2 regions of the Lacticaseibacillus camelliae DSM 22697 genome follow, and region 2 is predicted to be linked to the other one. Evidence: riboswitches for the same ligand, from Rfam matches in the RefSeq annotation. Region 2 holds a riboswitch; the other holds the start of a gene.
The links. A riboswitch is a leader RNA that binds a small molecule or an ion and turns the genes downstream of it on or off. The one in region 2 is predicted to bind lysine.
Positions count from the first base shown of each region.

Region 1: another riboswitch for lysine. It lies ahead of FC75_RS04390 (ABC transporter permease subunit); the one in region 2 lies ahead of dapD (2,3,4,5-tetrahydropyridine-2,6-dicarboxylate N-acetyltransferase).

Region 1 covers NZ_AYZJ01000023.1:37,072-47,242, reverse strand. The annotation lists gene FC75_RS04405 (PTS system mannose/fructose/sorbose family transporter subunit IID) at 1-324, opposite strand, end outside; gene FC75_RS04400 (PTS mannose/fructose/sorbose transporter subunit IIC) at 343-1,167, opposite strand; gene FC75_RS04395 (mannose/fructose/sorbose PTS transporter subunit IIA) at 1,210-2,184, opposite strand; lysine riboswitch at 2,720-2,890, shown strand; gene FC75_RS04390 (ABC transporter permease subunit) at 3,009-4,595, shown strand; gene FC75_RS04385 (amino acid ABC transporter ATP-binding protein) at 4,609-5,352, shown strand; gene FC75_RS13225 (CAT RNA binding domain-containing protein) at 5,829-5,996, shown strand; gene FC75_RS04380 (GH92 family glycosyl hydrolase) at 6,334-10,171, shown strand, end outside.
Region 2 covers NZ_AYZJ01000050.1:25,558-35,728, reverse strand. The annotation lists gene FC75_RS08690 (aspartate-semialdehyde dehydrogenase) at 1-350, opposite strand, end outside; gene FC75_RS08685 (aminotransferase class I/II-fold pyridoxal phosphate-dependent enzyme) at 355-1,536, opposite strand; gene dapB (4-hydroxy-tetrahydrodipicolinate reductase) at 1,564-2,310, opposite strand; gene dapA (4-hydroxy-tetrahydrodipicolinate synthase) at 2,307-3,191, opposite strand; gene FC75_RS08670 (N-acetyldiaminopimelate deacetylase) at 3,193-4,350, opposite strand; gene dapD (2,3,4,5-tetrahydropyridine-2,6-dicarboxylate N-acetyltransferase) at 4,363-5,076, opposite strand; lysine riboswitch at 5,149-5,323, opposite strand; gene FC75_RS08660 (aspartate kinase) at 5,435-6,814, shown strand; gene FC75_RS08655 (PTS sugar transporter subunit IIB) at 6,987-7,901, opposite strand; gene FC75_RS08650 (MetQ/NlpA family ABC transporter substrate-binding protein) at 7,999-8,826, opposite strand; gene FC75_RS08645 (ArgE/DapE family deacylase) at 9,406-10,171, shown strand, end outside.

The DNA.
Region 1 (10,171 bases), on a different contig from region 2:
GATGGCAACGTCATCGATTGGGGCGCCATTGGCACGTTCCTCTTCCAGCGCCAGGACCACACCGATAACCGGTGAAGCCAGGTACGGGTGAGTGTTGAAGAACTCCATGTGTCGCTTCAAAGCGGCGATCTGGTCGTCCTTCTTCGTGTAGAGCTTCTTGATGGCAGGAACCAAGGAGTAGCACCAGCCACCATTTTGCATACGTTCGTAGTTCCATGAACCCTGAAGGAAGGTAGAACGCCAGCAAACCTTCATCCGGTCAGCTTTCGTTAAACTGTACTTGTGTTCAGCCAAACTTGCTTGTACTTCAGCTGTATCAGCCATATTTTTCTACCTCCTTCTCTAATAGTTGTCGATGATGTCGCCGACTGGATCGCCGGAGCCACCATTGTTGTCAGAAGAGCCGCCATTGCTGCTAGAAGAACCGCCCATCTTGGACAGGGTCAGGTAGATCAGCGCCAGGGACACACCGATCGCGCCAAGGCCGATCAGGGTCAACTGGGAAATGGTTGCCAAAACGAAACCGATGATGAAGAATGGCCATACTTCGCGGGTCGCCATCATGTTCAAAACCATGGCGTACCCAACTGCAACGACCATGCCACCACCGATGCCCAGGCCATCCGTCAACCACTTAGGCATGAGGCCAAGCAGGGAACGAACAGGACCGGCACCAACAGCCAGGATCAAGCCGGCAGGGATCGCGATACGCAGACCCTGCAAAGCAATGGCAACATACTGCCAGAAGTCCAGCATCTTAAAGCTGCCTTCTTCAGCCGCGTGGTCCATCAGGTGGACAACCGCGGTTGCAACCGTACGAACCAAGGTGGTCAGCAGCAGGCCGGCAACCGCCAGCGGAACCGCAAGGGCGATCGCGGAGTTAACTCCGGCACGGCCCTGACCGCCAAGAACCAGAATAATAGCAGAAGCAACTGAGGCCAAGGCAGCGTCAGGTGCAATCGCGGCACCAACGTTGGCCCAGCCAAGGGCAATCATCTGTAAGGTCCCACCCAAAATCAGGCAAGGCATGAGCTGGCCAGTGACCAACCCGATCAGCGTGCACGCTACAACTGGCATATGGAATTCGAATTCATCAAGAACCCCTTCCATCCCTGCCAGGAACGCCACGATGAGGACCCCGATGATTTGAAGAAAGTTCAAATCCATGTGAATATCCTCCTTAAATTTAATTAGGAATATAATCTATTGCTACTTGTTCTGTGCATCCAGCGCGTCTTGCGCCTTCTTGAGGATTGCGTCCATGTTGTCCTTGTTGTCGGTTGGGACCTTCCGAACATCGAAGGTGACGCCTTCCTTTTCCAAGGCCTTGAACGTGTCAATATCGGTCTGGTCAAAGGCCAGGACCTTGTTCGGCTGAACCTTGCCGACTGAGTGCGCCATGGAACCAACGTTCAGTTCCTTCAGCGGCACGCCGCCGTCAATGGCCTTTTTCGCGTCTTCCGGTGTTTCGAATAATAGCAACGCTTTTTCGCCGCCGAAGTGCTTGTCGTCTTTGGCGATCTTGATCATCTGATCAATTGGAATGACGTGAGCCTTAACACCTGATGGGGCCGCTTCAGTGATCAGCTGTTTACGCAGCTTGTCGTGTGCGACACCGTCCGATACAACAATGATCCGCGTTGGCTTGGTCTCTTTGCTCCAAGCCGTCGCAACTTGCCCGTGAAGCAGACGAGAGTCGATCCGAGCCAGAACGTAACTCATCTTCCCTGGCTTACCGCCGCTGACGTGCTGCGCTGGTGCTGCAGCAGGTACCGCCTTTGGTGCCAGTTCTTCAGGCTTGACTTTGATACCGTCTTTACCTGACTCAATAATGTGCGCCGCAATATCGTGCGCTGAATCCATGGACAAACGGGAACCGTATGCCTCAATCAGCATTGGTAGGTTCAACCCAGTGACGATGGCCCACTTATCTTTGTGCTGCTCGAACAACCCGTTAGACTGGTTGAACGGAGAGCCGCCCCACAAATCGATAAGGAACAGGACCTGATCATCTGAGTCGAGCTTCGCAATGGCTTCCTCGAGGTGTGCTTTCAAGTCGTCCGGGCCTTCGTTGGGCTGGAATGTCACTGCTTCAACATTCTTCTGCTCACCAAAGATCATCTGACCTGATTGCATAATGCCTTTGGCAAAATCGCCGTGGCTAGCAAGGATGATTCCGACCATTGTTTGTCGCCTCCTATATGTATTTAGACCTGATAGCGCCACCATTCGGATTTAACTCAAAAAGTTGGGTGACGTGTCACGGTCCAGCAGATAGTTTGCACAAAAATGGTTGCGATTGCAAAGGTTGAAGCTTCAAAAAAACAATCGTTTTCATGAAACACCACTTACTACTAAGGCTCGCGGCTAAAAAATTTTTATGATTAATTTTGGCTAAGCGCACGATCCGAACCGCTTTTGTCTGAAACGCGTACCAGTCTCGTCATTCTCTAACACAGGCCGACAAACCGCCGGCCACAAACAAAATTCTAATCGATGAATAAACCTTTAGTTAGTAAAATAATTCATACAAACCGCGACTAAGCCTCAGAAAGAGATGATAGGCCATCTCCCTAGCTTAAGGGTTTGCCCAACGCAATAACCTTCACCGCCTGTGACAGTATCCCAGGTGGTCACAGCTGAAACCGTTATCTTAAGCAAACGCCTTGACACGGCGGTTTCGGACGCATAAACTGGCAAGCGACAACTGAATTTACCACTAAGAAATAGAGGTCGCGGAAACGACGAACGCTGAGGAGTGCCTGTCACGTTGAATCAGCCGTAAGCGAATCCGCCGAAACGCATTCTGCCACAGGGGCAGGGCGCGTTGGGCCAGTTTGGGGAAACCCGCTGGACTGTCGAAGCCTAGCTTCGGAGCGCTATGATTCTGGTTTAACCACTGAAATCATCGGTCGGCCTATTTCACTTATAGGCCGGCCTTTTTACTTCTCTATTTCCCGCGTGGTTCACCAAGTTAACTTGGGACAACACGAAGGGAGTTTTTAATGATGAAGAAGCATTTCTGGGGCCGCCTTGTCAGCGGTCTCGCACTGCTCGCCGTGGCGGCGGGCATCAGCGCCGGCACGCCACAGCACGTGGCCGCCGCAACCAAGGGCACGTTCAAGGTCGGCATGGAAGCCGGCTACGCCCCGTTCAACTGGACCCAAAACACGGCCGCGAACGGCGCTGTCAGGATCCAAGGCAGCTCGGATTACGCCAACGGTTATGACGTCCAGATGGCCAAGAAGGTCGCCAAGGCCTTGGGCAAAAAGGTCGTCGTCGTCAAGACGTCCTGGAATGGCCTGCCGCCGGCATTGACCTCCGGCAAGATCGACGCCATCATCGCGGGCATGAGCCCGACGCCTGAACGCCGCAAGACCATCGATTTTACCAATACCTACTACGCCAGCAAGCTGACCGTCGTGGTACGCCGCGACAGTAAGTACGCCAAAGCCAAGAGCATCAATGATTTCAAGAACGCCAAGATCACGGCGCAGCTGTCGACCTTCCACTATCAGGCCATCAAGCAAATGAAGGGCGTCATCAAGGAACCCGCCATGGATAACTTCCCCGCCATGCGGGTGGCGCTTGAATCCGGCACCATCGACGGCTATGTCTCCGAAGTGCCTGAGGGCATCACCGCCGAAAATGCCAACCCCGATCTGACCTACCTGCGTTTCTCCAAGAAAAATGGCTTCAAGACCAACCCGGAGGACGTGGATCTGGCGATTGGGATCCGTAAGAACGACCCGGACAAGGCCAAGATCAACGCCGAGCTGGCAAAGATCCCGCAAAAAGAGCGTGATCAGTTAATGAACCAGGCCGTCGCGGACCAGCCATCCACCACCAGTCAGGGCAACTGGTTCGTCGCCCTGCTGAAGCAGTACGGCCCGATGCTCCTGCGTGGGACCGGTATGACGCTGTTCATCTCCCTGATTGGGACCGTCGTTGGTTTCCTGATCGGGTTGCTGGTCGGCATCGCCCGCACCACCCCGGTACCCAAGAACCGCGGCAAACGCGGTCTGCGGGCCATCGGCAACTGGCTGCTCGCCGTCTACATTGAAGTCTTCCGGGGCACCCCAATGATCGTCCAGGCCGCCGTCGTTTACTACGGCGCCGCCCTCGCGTTTCACGTCAACATGGACCGTACCGTGGCCGCCTTGTTCATTGTGTCTATTAACACCGGGGCTTACATCTCTGAAATCATCCGTGGGGGCATCACCTCTGTCGACTCCGGCCAGTTCGAAGCCGCACACGCGCTGGGCATGACCCACTGGCAAACCATGACCAAGGTCATCCTGCCGCAAGCGATTCGCAATTCCCTGCCGGCCGTCACCAATGAATTCATCGTCAACATCAAGGATACGTCAGTGCTGTCCGTCATCTCCGTTTCCGAACTGTTCTTCAGCGCCGAAACCGTGGCGGGTCAGAACTTCCAGTTCTTCCACACCTACCTGGTCGTCGCCGGGATCTACCTGCTGCTCACCTTTACCATCAGCCGGCTGTTCAGACTGGTCGAAAAGCGGATGGATGGGCCCAAGGATTACGATTTGATGACCAACCAGATGCAAGTTGACACCCCAAAGATCAAGTAAGGAGGACAAAAACATGTCAGAACCCATTATTGAAGTGCGTAATTTAAAAAAGTCCTTCGGCACTCACGAGGTCTTAAAGGACATCAACCTAACAGTCGACAAAGGCCAGGTGGTCTCCATCATCGGCCGCTCCGGCTCCGGCAAGTCGACCCTGCTACGCAACGTCAACCTGCTCGAAACCCCAACGGATGGCGACATTTTGTTCCACGGCAAAAGCATCCTGACCGACGACTTTAACCTGCCGCTGTACCGCGCCCATGTCGGCATGGTGTTCCAGTCGTTTAACCTGTTCAACAACCTGACTGTGCTGCAAAACGTCATGGTCGGTCAGCAAACCGTGCTCAACCGCGGCGCCGACGAGGCGAAAAAGCATGCGCTGGAACTGCTGAACAGTGTCGGCATGGATCCGTTCGTCAACGCCAAGCCGGCCCAGCTTTCCGGTGGCCAGCAGCAGCGGGTCGCCATCGCCCGGGCCGAGGCCATGGATCCCGAGGTCCTGCTGTTCGATGAGCCGACCTCGGCCCTTGACCCCGAAATGGTCGACGACGTCCTGAACGCCATGACCGCTCTGGCCCACACTGGGCTGACGATGATCATCGTCACCCACGAAATGGCTTTTGCCCGCGACGTTTCAGATAAAGTCGTCTTCATGCACGAAGGCGTCATCGCGGAAACCGGCAAGCCGGACGAACTCTTCGGTCACCCGCAGCAACAGGCCACCCAGGACTTCTTGAAGCGCTACCTGAGCCGGATCTAATCCGTCATCAGCATAAAACAGACTAACCATAGTGGCGAAGAATGATTCGATGGAATCATTCTTCGCCACTTTCGCTATCAGCTAAAGTGGTGGTAAAGCTGACAAGTCGAGCCCCCTTGTGACGCTTGAAGCCGCATATAAAAAAGAGTTTCCCGGCAAGACGACTTTTAACCGTTGGCCCAAAAATTTCCATATGTTATTTGCATTTATAAATTCTGTTATGCTATTGTGGCAAGCTTGACTGTCAGGTACGCGCCCCATTAAGCCGAATCATTTTTCCGCTGCATTGGTACCCCTTGTAAAACGTTGTGATTTTAATCATAGTGTTTGTTTATACAGGTAAAATAAGGTTGACAAGGCCAAAGTTCGTGATAGCATTCACGTGTAAGCGATTTTAACGTTGGTTTGTTACGGACAATTCCGGCATGACCTAATAACTTAAAGTTATTAGGTCATTTTTATACAGCGCTAAATTCGTGTGTACAAATATAGTCTTTGGGGTGGTGAAAGTGAAGATTACACGTCGGATCAACAACAATTTAGTACAGGTGGACGATCGCGGCACCGCGAAAATTATCGTGGGGTGCGGCGTAGGATTCAATGCGCATCCTGGCGATAAGATCGATTGGGCCCAGGTTGAATAAGTCTTTGTTCAACAGCACGATTGGTCAAAGCGATTAGCTAACGCTAGTTGTCGGTAAGCTTTGGGAAAAGGGGTGGCATCTAATTAACAGCACCGCTTGCAGCTTACTAATAACTATTTTCGTCCACAGGATAACCCGTTTGGGACCGGTCATTGTCATTTTAGCTGAGTACAAAACTCTAATTCGTGGGCTTCTGGCAGTACCTTCAGCTTACAGTGACAGGATTGACCAAACAGCAAGTTGACTTTTTCTATAATGCAATGCGGAAAAGGGGTTCAGCATGAAGAAGCAGAGAAAGATTGAATTGCTGGTTACACTAGTTTGCTCAGGGGTTTTAATGAGCCTAGCACCAACCAACAATCAGTACACTCACGCGGCAGGTAGCACGAACGACACCTCGTCGTTCTTTACGTCGTTTGAAGCAAATGAGAAGACACCAGTTCAGCTCAATCAAACTGATGCAAAGCTCGGCACCAAAGGTGTTACCGCTTCTTACGGCAGTGTTGTCGACGGTGATGTCAGTGCAGAGGTCGATAAATCAAGCATTAAAGGAAGTTCAGACTTTAACCCTGATTCGGAAACCAAGCAGAATCTATTTGATGGGAACGTAGGAACAAAATTCAATACTAACGAGAATAACGGTCAGAATATTTCGGTTAGCTTTTCACTTACGAAGCCAGAACAGATTGGGGAATATGCTATTAGCTCCGCCAATGACGAGCCTACCCGTGACCCGGCGGACTGGGAATTACTTGCCAGCAACGACGGAAAGAACTGGACTTCAATTGATAAGCAAACCAACCAGACATTCTCCGGCCGGGAAACTTACAATAATTACAAGATCAAAACCAGTAAAGCTTACGACCAGTTTAAACTGGTCGTAAGCAAAAACGGCGGTGCCCCGATGACTCAATTCTCTGGATTAGTTCTGGGGACTGGCGTCAAAGACACCGGCGCTAAATCAGAAATGGCAACTACACTCAGTAACGGGCCGACAGATGCCATTAACCAACAGAACAACGTCGGCTGGACAGGGGCGCAAGCTCTGGAAGTTAAAGGCAAGGTCACTGATTCCGGTAAGGTTTATGCCCACAATGACATTATTGATAATCTAAATCTCAAGGTACAAAAGGACACAAACCTACAGTACAAGATCTATCCGTCTGATGGTCAGCACAACTATGACAACCACTACGATTACTCGTACACACCGATGCACATGAGTGTGGACCTGGAGTTCTCAGATGGTACACACCTGAGCGACCTCAAACCTACCAGTACCGATGGGTTTGAAGTCACACCCGAAGCCCAAGGTGATTCCCGGTCACTGTACTACAACCAGTGGAACCAGATCACCACAAACATTGGTGAAATCGCCGCTGGCAAGACTATTACCAAGATGATGGTCAGCTTCGAAGACGATAACGCCACCGCTGGGAAGACCTTTGATAACTTCCTGGATGACGTAAAGGTCTTCTCTGGTAATGAAGCCAAAAGAACGATCAACAGTACAGTTGATTACGTCAACACGCTGCGCGGGACCAACTCTAACGGAAACTTTTCCCGCGGCTTGACAGTACCGGCAACGACCGTGCCAAACGGCTTCAACTTCTGGGCCCCAGTTACTGAATACGGCAATGATACGATGTATCAATACCAGCAAAATGGCGGCCGGAAATTCCAGCACATCACCATCAGTCACGAGCCATCCATTTGGGTTGGCGACCGCGGCACTTGGCAATTCATGGCTAATACTTCCATCGATGCCAGCAAGGTTCAAAGTGGTGCTGACATTGACCACACCAAGTACGAGACCAACTTCAGCCACGATGATGAAGTTGCCAAGCCTCAACTTTACTCAATCAAGTTCCCAGACGGCGGTGCCGCAGCCGGTTCTTCGATCAGCTTGACGCCAAGCATGCACGGTTCCATTACTGAGTTTAACTTTGCCGACTCGGCCAAAAACAAGAACGTAATTTTTGACTCCTCCAAGGGCGACGGTACTCTTACCTTTGACAAGGCCACCAACTCCTTCACCGAGATTACAAAGAACGGTAATAACGGCATGAAGCAGATGTACGTCTACGGGACCTTTGACCAGCCTTACACCCAGGCCAAGGTTGAAAACAGCAAACAAGGGATCGTCAGCTTCGATAGCAACAAAGTCACCATGAAGGTTGCCACCTCGTTTATCAGCGCAGAGCAAGCCAAGAAGAACTACGACCTTGAGCTGGCGCAGACCACCTTTGGTCAACTGGAAAACCAGACTACCAACGACTGGAACTCTGTGCTGAACAAGATCCAAGTCAAAGGCGCATCGGATGCTCAAAAGACCACACTTTACTCCAACCTGTACCGCCTTTACATGTATCCGACGTTCTACGGCGAAAACAAGGGCACAAATGACAAGCCACAGTGGATTCACAGTGATCCGTACAGCGGCGACATGGAGCACCCGGTCGCCAAAGATGGCGTTATGTACTACAACAACGGCTTCTGGGACACCTACCGCACTGCTTGGTCAGCTTACTCCCTACTGTCTCCTGACAAGGAAAGCAGCTACCTGAATGGCCTGACCCAGCACTTCAAGGACAGCACCTGGGTTCCGCGTTGGATCGCTCCGGGTGGCACCAACAGTATGGTCGGCACCAACCAGGACATCATCTTTGCCGATGCATTAAACAAGGGCATTCCATTCGACAGTGATGACGCTTATCAGGCAGCCTTGAAGAACGCCACAGTTAAGTCAACGGACTTGGTTAACGGTGGCCGGACTGACTTAAACCAGTCTGAATTTATTGGCTACGTTCCAGCAGAAGCCGATGACAAAGGCCTTTCATGGTCAGTCGAAGGCTACATCAGTGATTATGGCCTTTATCAGATGGCGCTTAAGAAGGGCGATAAAGGGGCAGCCGAGTACTTCAAGAACCGTGCGCTGAGCTATGTCAACCTCTTTGATGGCAGTGGCAAGACCGCGACCGATGATTGGTTCAAAGGTAAGCACACTGACGGCAGTTGGACCTCCACGCCAAGCACGTTTGATCCCCGCTCATGGGCTCATGACTACACAGAAACAAATGCGTTTGACTACGGTGCAGTACCAGTCCCGCAAGATGGTAATGGCCTAGCCAACCTGTACGGTGGTCCAGCCGGGTTGGGTCAAAAGCTCGACCAAATTGTCACCACACCAGGCGACTGGAAGCCAGGTGACTTTGTGATTCACGAAGCGCGTGAACAACGCGAAGGCAAACTGGGCGAATACGAACACAGCAACCAGCCAGGACACGACATTCTTTATATGTATGCTTTCTCCAACAAGCCTTACGAAACTCAGAAGTATGTTCGCGACATTCTGAGCCGCCTATATGTTGGCAGTGATTTCGGTCAAGGCTACTTAGGTGACGAAGATAACGGTGAAGCCTCTGCATGGTACATCCTCTCTGCACTCGGGCTGTACCCAGAGAACCTTGCGACCAACCAGTTCGTCCTGGGCTCTCCACTGTTTGATCAAGCAACCGTTCAGCTGCCAAACGGCAAGACGCTGACCGTCAACGCACCGAACAACAGCAAGACAAATGTCTACGTGGACAGCGTCACCTTTAATGGTAAGCCGGTTTCCACTCTGTACATGAACTACAAGGACCTTATGAAGGGCGGCACTTTGACCTTCAACATGTCGGCAACACCGAACAAGACACGCGGAACCCAGCCATCAGATAAGCCTGCTTCCCTGACCCAAGGCACCGAGGCGCCTTACGTCAAGACCGATGCCTTTGATAAGGCAGTCAAGATTGACAGTGCAATTCCTGATGCGAAGAACTTGACTGATAACAACAGTGACACCGCAACTGACGTGAAGAATGGTTCAACCATCGACGTCACCTTGGATAAGGCCCGCGTTGTCAGCCTGATGACCCTGACCAACATCAACAAGGATACGACCTTCAAGTCTGTCACAGTACTCGGCTCCAACGATGGCAAGAAGTGGACCAAGGTCGGCACCCAGACCAAGGTCGGCTTCACCTATGATCAACAGACCAAGCCTTACCTGGTTGACCAAAAGAACAAAGCCTTCAGCCACTATCGCATCCAGTTCAACGGCGGCGAAGGTAAGATTGGCGAAATTGAACTGCTTGGCGACATGAAAGATACGAACGCGACTGTCAAGCTGAACA
Region 2 (10,171 bases):
GCATCGGGATTGACCTCGGGCACGACCAGCGGGACGTTGTCGTCCATGCGAAAATGTGACGTGTTGTCCACGCACACGGCACCGCGTTTGACCGCCTCGGGCAAAAGCTTAGCGGACACCGAACCGCCGGCCGAGGCCAGCACCAAGTCGACGCCGTTAAAGGAATCCGGTGTTGCTTCCTCGACCGTCACCGGCTGGCCCTTGAAGGTCAGCGTTTTGCCGGCAGAGCGCGACGACGCCAACAGGTGGACTTCCTTGACAGGAATCGTCGACTGTTCGAGTTGTTCGATCATGCGCGTGCCGACCGCCCCGGTCGCGCCTAAAATTGCCACCACATATGCTTTTGCCATTGTTCTACTCCTTTTGGGCAACGAAGCGCTGAATGCGCTGGGCCGCCTCAGTCAAATTCTTGGTCGATGCCGCGTACGACAAGCGCACGTGGCCTTCGCCGCCAGGACCAAACACGGAGCCGGGCACCAGCCCAACCTTGGCGTGCTCAGCCAGGTCATACACGAACTGCACGTCATCTTCGCCGAATTTAGCCGGCAGCTTGGCGAAAATGTAAAACGCCCCGGCCGGCTTTGGGGCCGAAAAGCCGACCTGTGTTAGAGCCGCCATCATGAGGTCTCGGCGCTGTTGGTAGACCTTTTTCATCGCTTCGGCATCCCCAGCCCCGGCTGGACTCAACGCCTCTTCGGCCGCCTTCATCATCGGGCTGGCCGCCGTCGTCACCATGAACTGGTGCATTTTGCCTGCCAGTGTCATCAGCGGCGCGGGCCCAGCCAAGTAACCAATGCGATAACCGGTCATCGCGTGGGACTTGGACAGGCCGGAAATCAGCACCGTCTGGCTCGGCAGCAGGTGCGCCAAGCTGATATGCTTTTCCTCGTAGCTGAGTTCGGCGTAGATCTCGTCGGACAGCACCAGTAGATTCGTGTCTGCAATCACCGCCGCCAGCTCGCGTAGCTGCGCGTGGGTGTAGGTCGCCCCGGTCGGGTTGCTCGGGTAGTTCAGGACCAGCCCCTTAGCATCCGGATGCGCCGCCAGCGTGGTTTTTAGCAGCTGCGGCGTCAGCAGGTAAGCCGGCGCCGTGTTGACTAAGACCACGTTCAGGCCGGCCACCGTCGCGACCGCCTCGTACAGCGGGAACGTCGGCGTGGGAATGATGATGGTGTCGCCAGGGTTGAACAGCCCGGCAATGGCGGCGTGAATGCCCTCAGTAGCGCCAACGGTCACGACCACCTCGGTTTGCGGATCGTAATGCGCGTCAAACGTGGTCGCCAGGTAATCGGTGATCTCCTTGCGCAGCTTTGCATAGCCAAAGGACGGCGCGTAGTGGGACCAGTCGGCATCAATGGCGGCATCTGTTGCCTGTTTAATGTGCTCGGGCACCGCAAAATCCGGCTCGCCCAGGGTCAGCTTAATGATCCCGGGAATGGTTGAGATTTTATTGTCCACGGCGCGGATCGCGCTGGGCGGCACTGCCGCCACCTGGCGATTGCCGAGGCCGGTTAGGCTTTTTTTCAGTTCAGGCATAAGACGTCTTCCTTCTATATTAGTCAGTTACAGCAGCGCATCGAGGCCCACGGTCAGGCCAACCGGAAGCGTGTCGACCTGCCGCGCGGCCAAAGCCACGCCGGCCATGAAGCTCGACCGGTCGAACGAGACCTGCTTGATGGACAGGCTTTCGCCGGCCGCGCCGAACACCACTTCCTCCTGAGCCACATAGCCCGGCAGGCGCAAGGCGTGCACCGGCACGTCGTCTAACCACTCACCCCGCGCCGGGGCGCCCTGGTGCGGCGCGACCGGCTTTTTGGTCCGGGCCTCTGAAATCAGTTTGGCCGTGGCCTTAGCGGTCCCAGACGGGGCGTCCAGCTTATCGGAATGGTGCGCCTCGACGACCTCGGCATCCGGGAAGTACTTGGCGGCCTTAGCGGCAAACTGCATCATCAGCACCGCCGAAATGGCAAAGTTCGGGACGATCAGCAGGCTTTGCTCGTTGCCCTGGGCGATCACCCCCAGGGCCTCCTGATCATCTGCGCTCAGTCCACTGGTGCCGATCACGGCGTTCATGCCGTGGTTCAGGGCGTACTCGGCGTTGGCGCGCGCAGCCTGCGGCAAGGTGAAGTCCACCCAAACGTCGGCTGAAACGTTGATGGCCGCCAAGCTGGTGAACACGGGGAACGCGACTTTGTCCTTGGCCTCTGGCGCCAAGCCCCCGACGATGGTCAAATCCTTTTCGCCGGCCATCATGCGCGCGACCTGGCGACCCATTTTGCCGAACACCCCGGCTAAAAAGACAGTTGTCATTGCTCGACCTCCAATTCACCCAGCGAATCCAAGACGACCTGGGTTTCCGTTTCGTTCAGCGGCACCATTGGCAGGCGCAGGCGGTTTTGAATCTCGCCGCGCCGGCTCAGTGCCATTTTGACTGGTTCCGGAGACGGATAGGCGAACAGCGCGTGCATCCGCGGCGTCAGCCAGGCCATCTGCTCATCGGCCGCCGTGATCGCACCGGCGTTCAGGTTATCGATCACCTGTTGCATCTGGTTACCGTACAGGTGCGACGCCACGGAAATCACGCCGCGTGCACCGACCTTCAGCGCGTCCTCGAACTGGTCATCGTCACCGGTGTACACCGCAAAGTCCTTTGGCAGGTGCTGCACCAGCCAGGCCAGGTCCTCGACCGTCGTACACTGCTTGACGCCCTGGATGTTCGGATGCTTGGCCAGCGCCGCCAACGACACGTTGGACAGCTGGACCACCGAGCGGCCCGGAATGTTGTAAATGATCACCGGCTTGGCACTGGCGTCGGCGATGGCCCGGAAGTGTGCGATCATCCCCGCCTGACCGGGTTTGCTGTAGTACGGCACCACGGCCAGCACCGCGGTGATGGCCTGAATCGAGGAGACCTCCTTGGCGAACGCGACGGAATCGCGGGTCGAATTGGTGCCGACGTTGGCGACCAGCGCCGCGCGGCCCTTGAGGACCTCGCCGACGTGTTCGAACAGGCTGACTTTTTCCACGTGGCTGAGCGTCGGTGACTCGCCAGTGGTCGCGCCGACCACCAGCCCGGTGGTGTGCTCGGCCAGGAGGCGCTCGATCAGTTTGTCGAGGGCCGGGTAGTCGATTTCGTCGTGTTCATTGAAGGGCGTGATCAGCGCCGTCAGGATCGGATGATTTTCTAACATATTATGCTTCCTCCATGCGATGGGTCAAAAAGCCAACGAAGGCGTCAACGCCCGGCTTCAGCGCCGCCTCGTCGGGGCTGAGTTCAGCCGAGTGCAGCGAGTGCTCAGGGTCATTCACGCCCAGCCACACCATAGTGCCAGGGAACTGCTGCAGCAAGAACCCGAAGTCCTCACCGGTCATGGCCGGCGCAATGCCGTCAAAGTCGACGCCTGGCGCCTGCTTCATGTAACTGATCAAATCTGCGGTTTGCTTCGGCGCGTTTTCCACCGGCATGTACCCGCCTTGGATCAGCTTCAGGTCGGCCCGAACACCGTACGTCGCGGCGACGCCATCGGCGATCTGCCGCACGCGGCCCTGCATCATTTCAATATCGGTCTGGCGAAAGGCGCGAATGGTGCCATCCAGCCGCGCCGCGCCGGCGATCACATTGCCGATGGTGCCGGCGTGGAACGTGCCCAGCGTGACCACCCCGCCGCGCACCGGATCGACATTGCGTGACACGATGGTTTGCACCTGCATCACGAACGCGGCGGCCGCCACGATCGCGTCATTGGCCTTTTGGGGAAAAGCGGCGTGACCGCTTTTGCCAGTGAACGTCAGGTGGATCTCCGTCGTGCCCGCAAACAGGGTGCCCATGCGCGTGGCGATCTGGCCGGCCGGCAGTGCGGGATTGTCATGCAGTCCGTAAAACTCATCGGGGTGCCATTCCCCGGTAAAAGCGCCGGCATCAAACACGCGCTTGCCGCCGTACTCCGCCTCTTCCGCCGGCTGGAAAAAGAACACCATGTTGTCCCTGGGCTGGTTGGTGGCGAAATACGCCAGGATGCCCATCGCCACGGTCATGTGCACATCGTGGCCACACGCGTGCATCACGCCAGGGTGGTTCGAGGCAAACGGCAGCCCCGTTTTTTCCTCAACCGGCAGCGCATCGATGTCTGTGCGGTAGCCCAGCGTGCGCCGCGGTGCAGTGCCAGCCAGGTGGACAAGCAGGGCGGTCGGCACCGCCTCGACGTGCTTGACGGTCAGCCAAGGGCAGGCCAAGCGCTGAACGAACTCTTCGATGTATGCCTGGGTCTGAAATTCGTTCAGTGCCAGTTCCGGAATGCGGTGCAGCGAGCGCCGGATCGAGATCAAATCGGCTTCTGTTAAAGTGGCCATGTGCATGCCTTCCTATAGTTTGCGCAGCGCATCGATCAGGCCGGTTTCGCCTTCGGTCTTCGCGTCCTTCATCTTGATCACCTTGGCCGGAACGCCGGCAACCACCGCGTTGGCCGGCACGTCATCGATCACAATGGCCCCAGCCGCGACAACGGCGCCTTTGCCAACGTGGACGCCTTCGATGACCACGGCGTTGGCGCCGACCAGCACGCCGTCATCAATGACGACCGGTTTGGCGCTGGCGGGCTCCACGACCCCGGCCAGGACCGCACCGGCGCCGATGTGGCAGTGCTTGCCGACCGTCGCGCGCCCACCGAGCACGGCGCCCATGTCGATCATCGACCCGGCCCCGATCTTGGCGCCGATGTTGATGATGGCGCCCATCATGATCACGGCGTTGTCGTCGATGGTGACGTGCTCGCGAATGATGGCGCCGGGCTCGATGCGGGCGTTTACCTTGCTGATGTCGAGCATCGGCACGCCGGTGTTGCGGCCGAGCGTTTCGACGCGCAGCTGCGAGATGGCACCGCGATTTTCATCGAGCCACGGCGAAAGCCTGGCGGCATCCCCGTACAGCTGGCCAGTTTTGACGTCGAGAAACGCCTGGACGCCGGCCGGCACCGCCGTGAGCTTTTCAATGTTGCCTGCCAAAGTCACGTGCATCGGCGTGGTTTTCGGGGCGCTGGCGATGTAATCGATAATTTGTTCCGCGTTAAATTCAGCCATGTTTTTTCCTCCTAGAAAATGAAAAAGTCCATCCGGCAACGCTCGCCAGATGGACAGCAAATAGTCCAATTAATTGACGATAGCGCCCCGCATTACTGCGACAGTCCGCCGGATCTTCTCCAGCGGCCCAACCGCTCACCGTTCACACGCCGGTGAGGATTTCGGCGGTGTTCCCTTTCGCCTGCCTTCAGCGCATGTGCTTTGCTCGGGCAGGTTACTGATGGCGACCGCAACCTCTATCTTTTTCGTATGTAATTGACATTAGCTTACGATTAAAACTCACCCTCGTCAACCCTTGACACGGACCGACCGCTTTGGTTATGTTGGAGCCAATTGATTAGAGGACGGGGAGACAAACATGAAAGTCATCAAATTTGGGGGGTCATCACTGGCCACCGGCGCACAACTGGCCAAAGTGGTTAAAATCGTGCAGGCCGATGCGACGCGCCAGGTCGTGGTCGTGTCCGCGCCGGGCAAGCGCAGCAAAACCGACGTGAAAGTCACCGACCTGCTGGGCCAGCTGGCCGACCAGGTGCTTGCGGGCAAGAATCCCGAAGCGCTGATCGAAACCATTCTGGCGCGCTACACCGAGATCCAGCAGCACTTTGCCCTGACCGATGACGTGGTGGCCCGGCTGCGACAGCACCTGCAGCGACTCGCCAAGGCCACCTACCCCGGCGTGGACTACCTCCGCTCGGCCTTCATGGCGCAGGGGGAGCACATGAACGCGCAGCTGGTGGCGGCCGTGATGGCGCACCTAGGCATGAACGCACGGTTCGTCAGCCCCAAGGAACTCGGCATCACCCTGACCGGCAAGCCCGGCGCCGCCCTAGTGGACGAGGAAAGCTACGGCCGCCTCGCCCAGTTTGTCTTGCAGCCCGGTGAGATCATTGTCGTGCCCGGCTTTTACGCCTATGACGAGGCTGGCAACATACTGACCTTTGCCCGCGGAGGGTCGGATATCACGGGCTCGATCCTCGCCAAGGGCCTGGCCGCCGACTTGTACGAAAACTTCACCGACGTGTCCTGGGTCTACGCCGCCGATCCCGGCATTGTCGACCACCCGCGCGCCATCAACACCCTGACCTACCGGGAAATGCGGGAACTCGCCTACGCCGGTTTCTCCGTCTTCAACGACGAGGCGCTGATCCCCGTGATCGAGGCGGGCATCCGCGTCAACATCAAAAACACCAACCAGCCGGACGCGCCTGGCACAATCATTGCGCCGACCAAAAACGTCCAGCATCACCACCACATCACCGGCGTGGCGGCCAAAAAAGGCTTCACCGCGCTTTACCTGCACCACTACCTGATCAACCAGGAAGTCGGCTTCACCTTGAAGCTGCTGCAGATCCTCGCCAAGTACGGCGTCTCCTATGAGCACATGCCGTCTGGGATCGACGACCTGACCATCATCATCGACGAAAATCAGCTCACGCCGCAGATCAAGGACCAAATTGCCGCCGAGGTGCGCGCCCAGATTCACCCCGACGAGCTCGAATGGCTGCCCGACTTCGCCATTGTGATGGTGGTCGGCGAAGGTCTGTACGCGCGGCCGGACCTGGTCGCCCGCATCATGGTGGCGCTGGCCGACGCCGGCATCGAGCCTTCTGTCATCAACCAAGGTGCATCGAAAATCGGGCTGATGCTGACGGTGCCAACGGCCAAGGCGGCAGCCGCAGTGTCGGCGATTTACGCGCTCAGCTGCCACAAACAAGAGGCCGCCGCGACCAAGTAACCGAAGTAACAGGAAAACCGACGAGGCTGAGACACAAAGCGGTTTTAGCCCAAAACGCAGGCGTCCCTGCATCACGATTCGCACTTCGAATCGTGATGCAGGGGCGTTTGCGTGTCTGGGCGTTGCTTTGTGGAACGCGACTTCGGGAATTATGTCTCAGCCTGATCGGTTTTTAGTTTGACCAGGTAAAAATCCCCCAGCGTTTCGTGGTCTTCGGCGGCTTCAACGTCTCAAAGCGCTTGACCGCGATGCCTGACGTCGCCTCAGCGCGAAAGTCGACCGCCAGCAGGAAGTCCAGCAGCTGCGCCGTGAGTTCGTCGGTGTGGCCCGGCGATTGCACCAACCGCGCGTCGAGCCAGGCGCTGGGGATTTTATAGTCATCATACCAGCGCCGCACCCCATCGGCCGGTTCGTCATCAAAGCGCAACACGCCGTCGATTTGCCGGGCGACCTTCGCGATGTCAATTGTTCTGACTTGCGGACCGAACAGCCAGCGCACCTCGAAGTCGTGCGCTGGCTCAAAATCGTAAAGCCCCGCCAGCGAGTACTTGTCCTGCAGGCTGCGAATGCCCATTTTCTCGAGGCTAGCGGCTGCGGCCTGCCAGCCCTTGTCCGTTCGTGAGGCGCCGTAGACAAGGATCTCCAGGTCCTTGTCCGCCGCCTTGGTGGCAAAGGCGCCCGCCTGCGAACCGCGCATCAAATCCAGCGTGATCAGAATCCCGGTGAGCATTTTGCCGCCTTGAACCGGATCCATCATGCCAAACAGGCGCATCGGGATGTCCTGCACAATTGTGGGGTAGTTGGCCAGGTAACGCTTCAGGTAAGGGGTACGGAAACGGACCTGCGGCGCCACCAGCACGGCGTCGATGTGCGTCCCAATGTCATAGGCCGTGTCGGGCCGGACCGCATCCACGCTGCCATAGGTGAACACTAGGTCGGTGGAGGAAACCCGCTCATATTGCAGAAAGCTCCTAATGTCGTCCATGCGCGCGGTCAGGCTGGGTTCATTCGCGTTGATGCCCTTGACCATTCGGGCGCAGAACAGGCTGGATGAGCCGCCGCCTGCACAACAGAATAAAATGTTCAACTGGCCGCCTCCCCGTATTCGTTGCCTTCTATTTTATCACAGCAAAAAAGCAGCAGACCGCTTGAATCGGTCCGCTGCTAGGCTTTTGGAAACGGCGTTAGAACTTGTAGTTCCAAGCCGGCACTTCAGTACTCTTGTAAGTCTTCTTGATGACATTGGCCACGGCCTTAGTCTGGTAGGCCTTCACGATTTTCTTGTACGTCTTGTTGTTGCGATCCTGCTTGCGGGCCACAATGATGTTGATCCAAGGCTGAGACTTCTTGGTGATCTTCTCGCGGTAAATCGCCTTTTCCGGATTCAGCTTAGCGTCAACCGCAATGCCGGAGTTGATGACCGACGCGTCAACGTCCGCCAGTGTCCGCGGCAGCTGCGCGGCGTCCAGCGGCTTGACCTTGAGATCCAGCTTGTTGGTCTTGATGTCGGCAGGAGTTGGCAGCTCAGTGTTCTTCAGCGTGATAAAGCCGGCGGTTTCCAGCAGCTCAAGCGCCCGGCCTTCGTTGGTCGGGTCGTTTGGAATCGACACGGTGTCGCCCTTCTTCAAGTCGTTCAGGCTGGAGATTTTCTTGGAGTACACAGCCAGCGGCGCCAGGACGGTTTTGCCGATGCTGACCAGATTGCCCTTGTTGGACTTGTTCCAGTTATCCAGGAAGAACTGGTGCTGGAACGCGTTCAGGTCAATGTCCCCAGCCTCGACCGAGGAGTTGGGCTGGTTGTAGTCGCCAAACTCTTTGATTTTCAAGTTGATGTGCGCATTTTCCTTATCCAGCTGCTTCTGGACGGCCTTCCACACCGTCTTATCCGCGCCGACGATGCCGACCGAGACGTTCTGGGTCTTCGGGGCCGCGGATGCACTCTTGCCACACCCGGCCAGCAGTGTTCCCAATGCAACAGCTGCAACTGCCAAAACCTTAAAGCGTAATTTCATGATTGATCCTCCTCAAATTTTTTCCTGCGGGTGAAACGATGTTCAGTGGGCGATGGTGCGAGGTGGCTGCTCTAGCCAATCGTGCAGGCACGATTGCCATCGAGTGGCAGGCTGTAGACGGCAAAGCGCTAACAGGCGCTGCTTCTCTAGCAGGTCGCGCAAGCGCGACCCGCGTCGAGTGGCAGTCCGTAAGTGGTAAACCACTAACGGACTGCGCAAAAAAGTCCGCCCACTTCTAACTTGGTTAGTTAGAAGTGAGCGGACCCACGGTACCATTCTAATTCGGCTGGCGAACCAGCCCTCAGCAACAGACAATCATCTGTGTGCGAGATAATGGTCGCCGTCCATCACAGCCTTGCTTACGCTCGGTGTGCCTATTCTGTCAAGCCATCTTCGCGCTGCCTCACTACCCCGCTCTCATCAACTCGGGTTTTCTGGTCAGTCCCAGCTGCGCTACTCACTTAACGTCGTTTCAGTAATTTTTAACTTAACGTCAGAATAGCACAGCAAATTTTAATGTCAACCGTTGCATTTTAAAAAGTTTACGCCTATCTTTTGGTGCGAAGGAGTGATCACACCATGGACGAAGCAACAGCATTTTTGCAGCAATTAGTACAAATTGATACCAGCACGAATGCGACCAACGAATCGCAGGTCGCGCACGTGATTCAAAAGAAACTGGCCGATGCCGGAATCGACAGCAAGCTGATTCCTTACGCCAAAAATCGCGACAACCTGGTCGCCGAGTTCGGAACCGGCAAGCCGATTTTTGCCTTCACCGGGCACCAGGACGTCGTCAACACCGGCGACCTCAGCAAGTGGACGTATCCGCCGTTTGAGGGCCACATCGGAGACGGCAAGCTGTACGGCCGCGGCGCCTCGGACATGAAGTCCGGCCTAGCCGCCGAGGTCCTGGCCTTCATCGCGCTCAAGCAAAGCGGCTTTGACCACCACGTCCGCCTGATTCTCACCATCGGCGAGGAGTACGGCGCGATGGGCGCCCAGCAGCTGACCGACGCCGGCTATGCCGACGACATTGACGCGCTGCTGGTCGGCGAGCCGACCGCCGGAAAAATCGAGTTTGGCCACGCCGGTTCATACAACTACAAGGTCAAGAGCTACGGCAAGTCCGCTCACTCCTCACTGCCGGCGCTGGGCACCAACGCCATCGTGAAGCTAACTGACTTCATCGTCGCCGAACGCCACCTGTTCGACGACGTCCCGGTCGATCCGGTCATCGGGCCGCTGGTGCACAGCGTCACCGTGCTGAAGGCCGGCGATCAGGTCAACACCATCCCCGACTACGCCGAACTGGCCGGCAACATCCGGCCGACGCCGAGCTTCA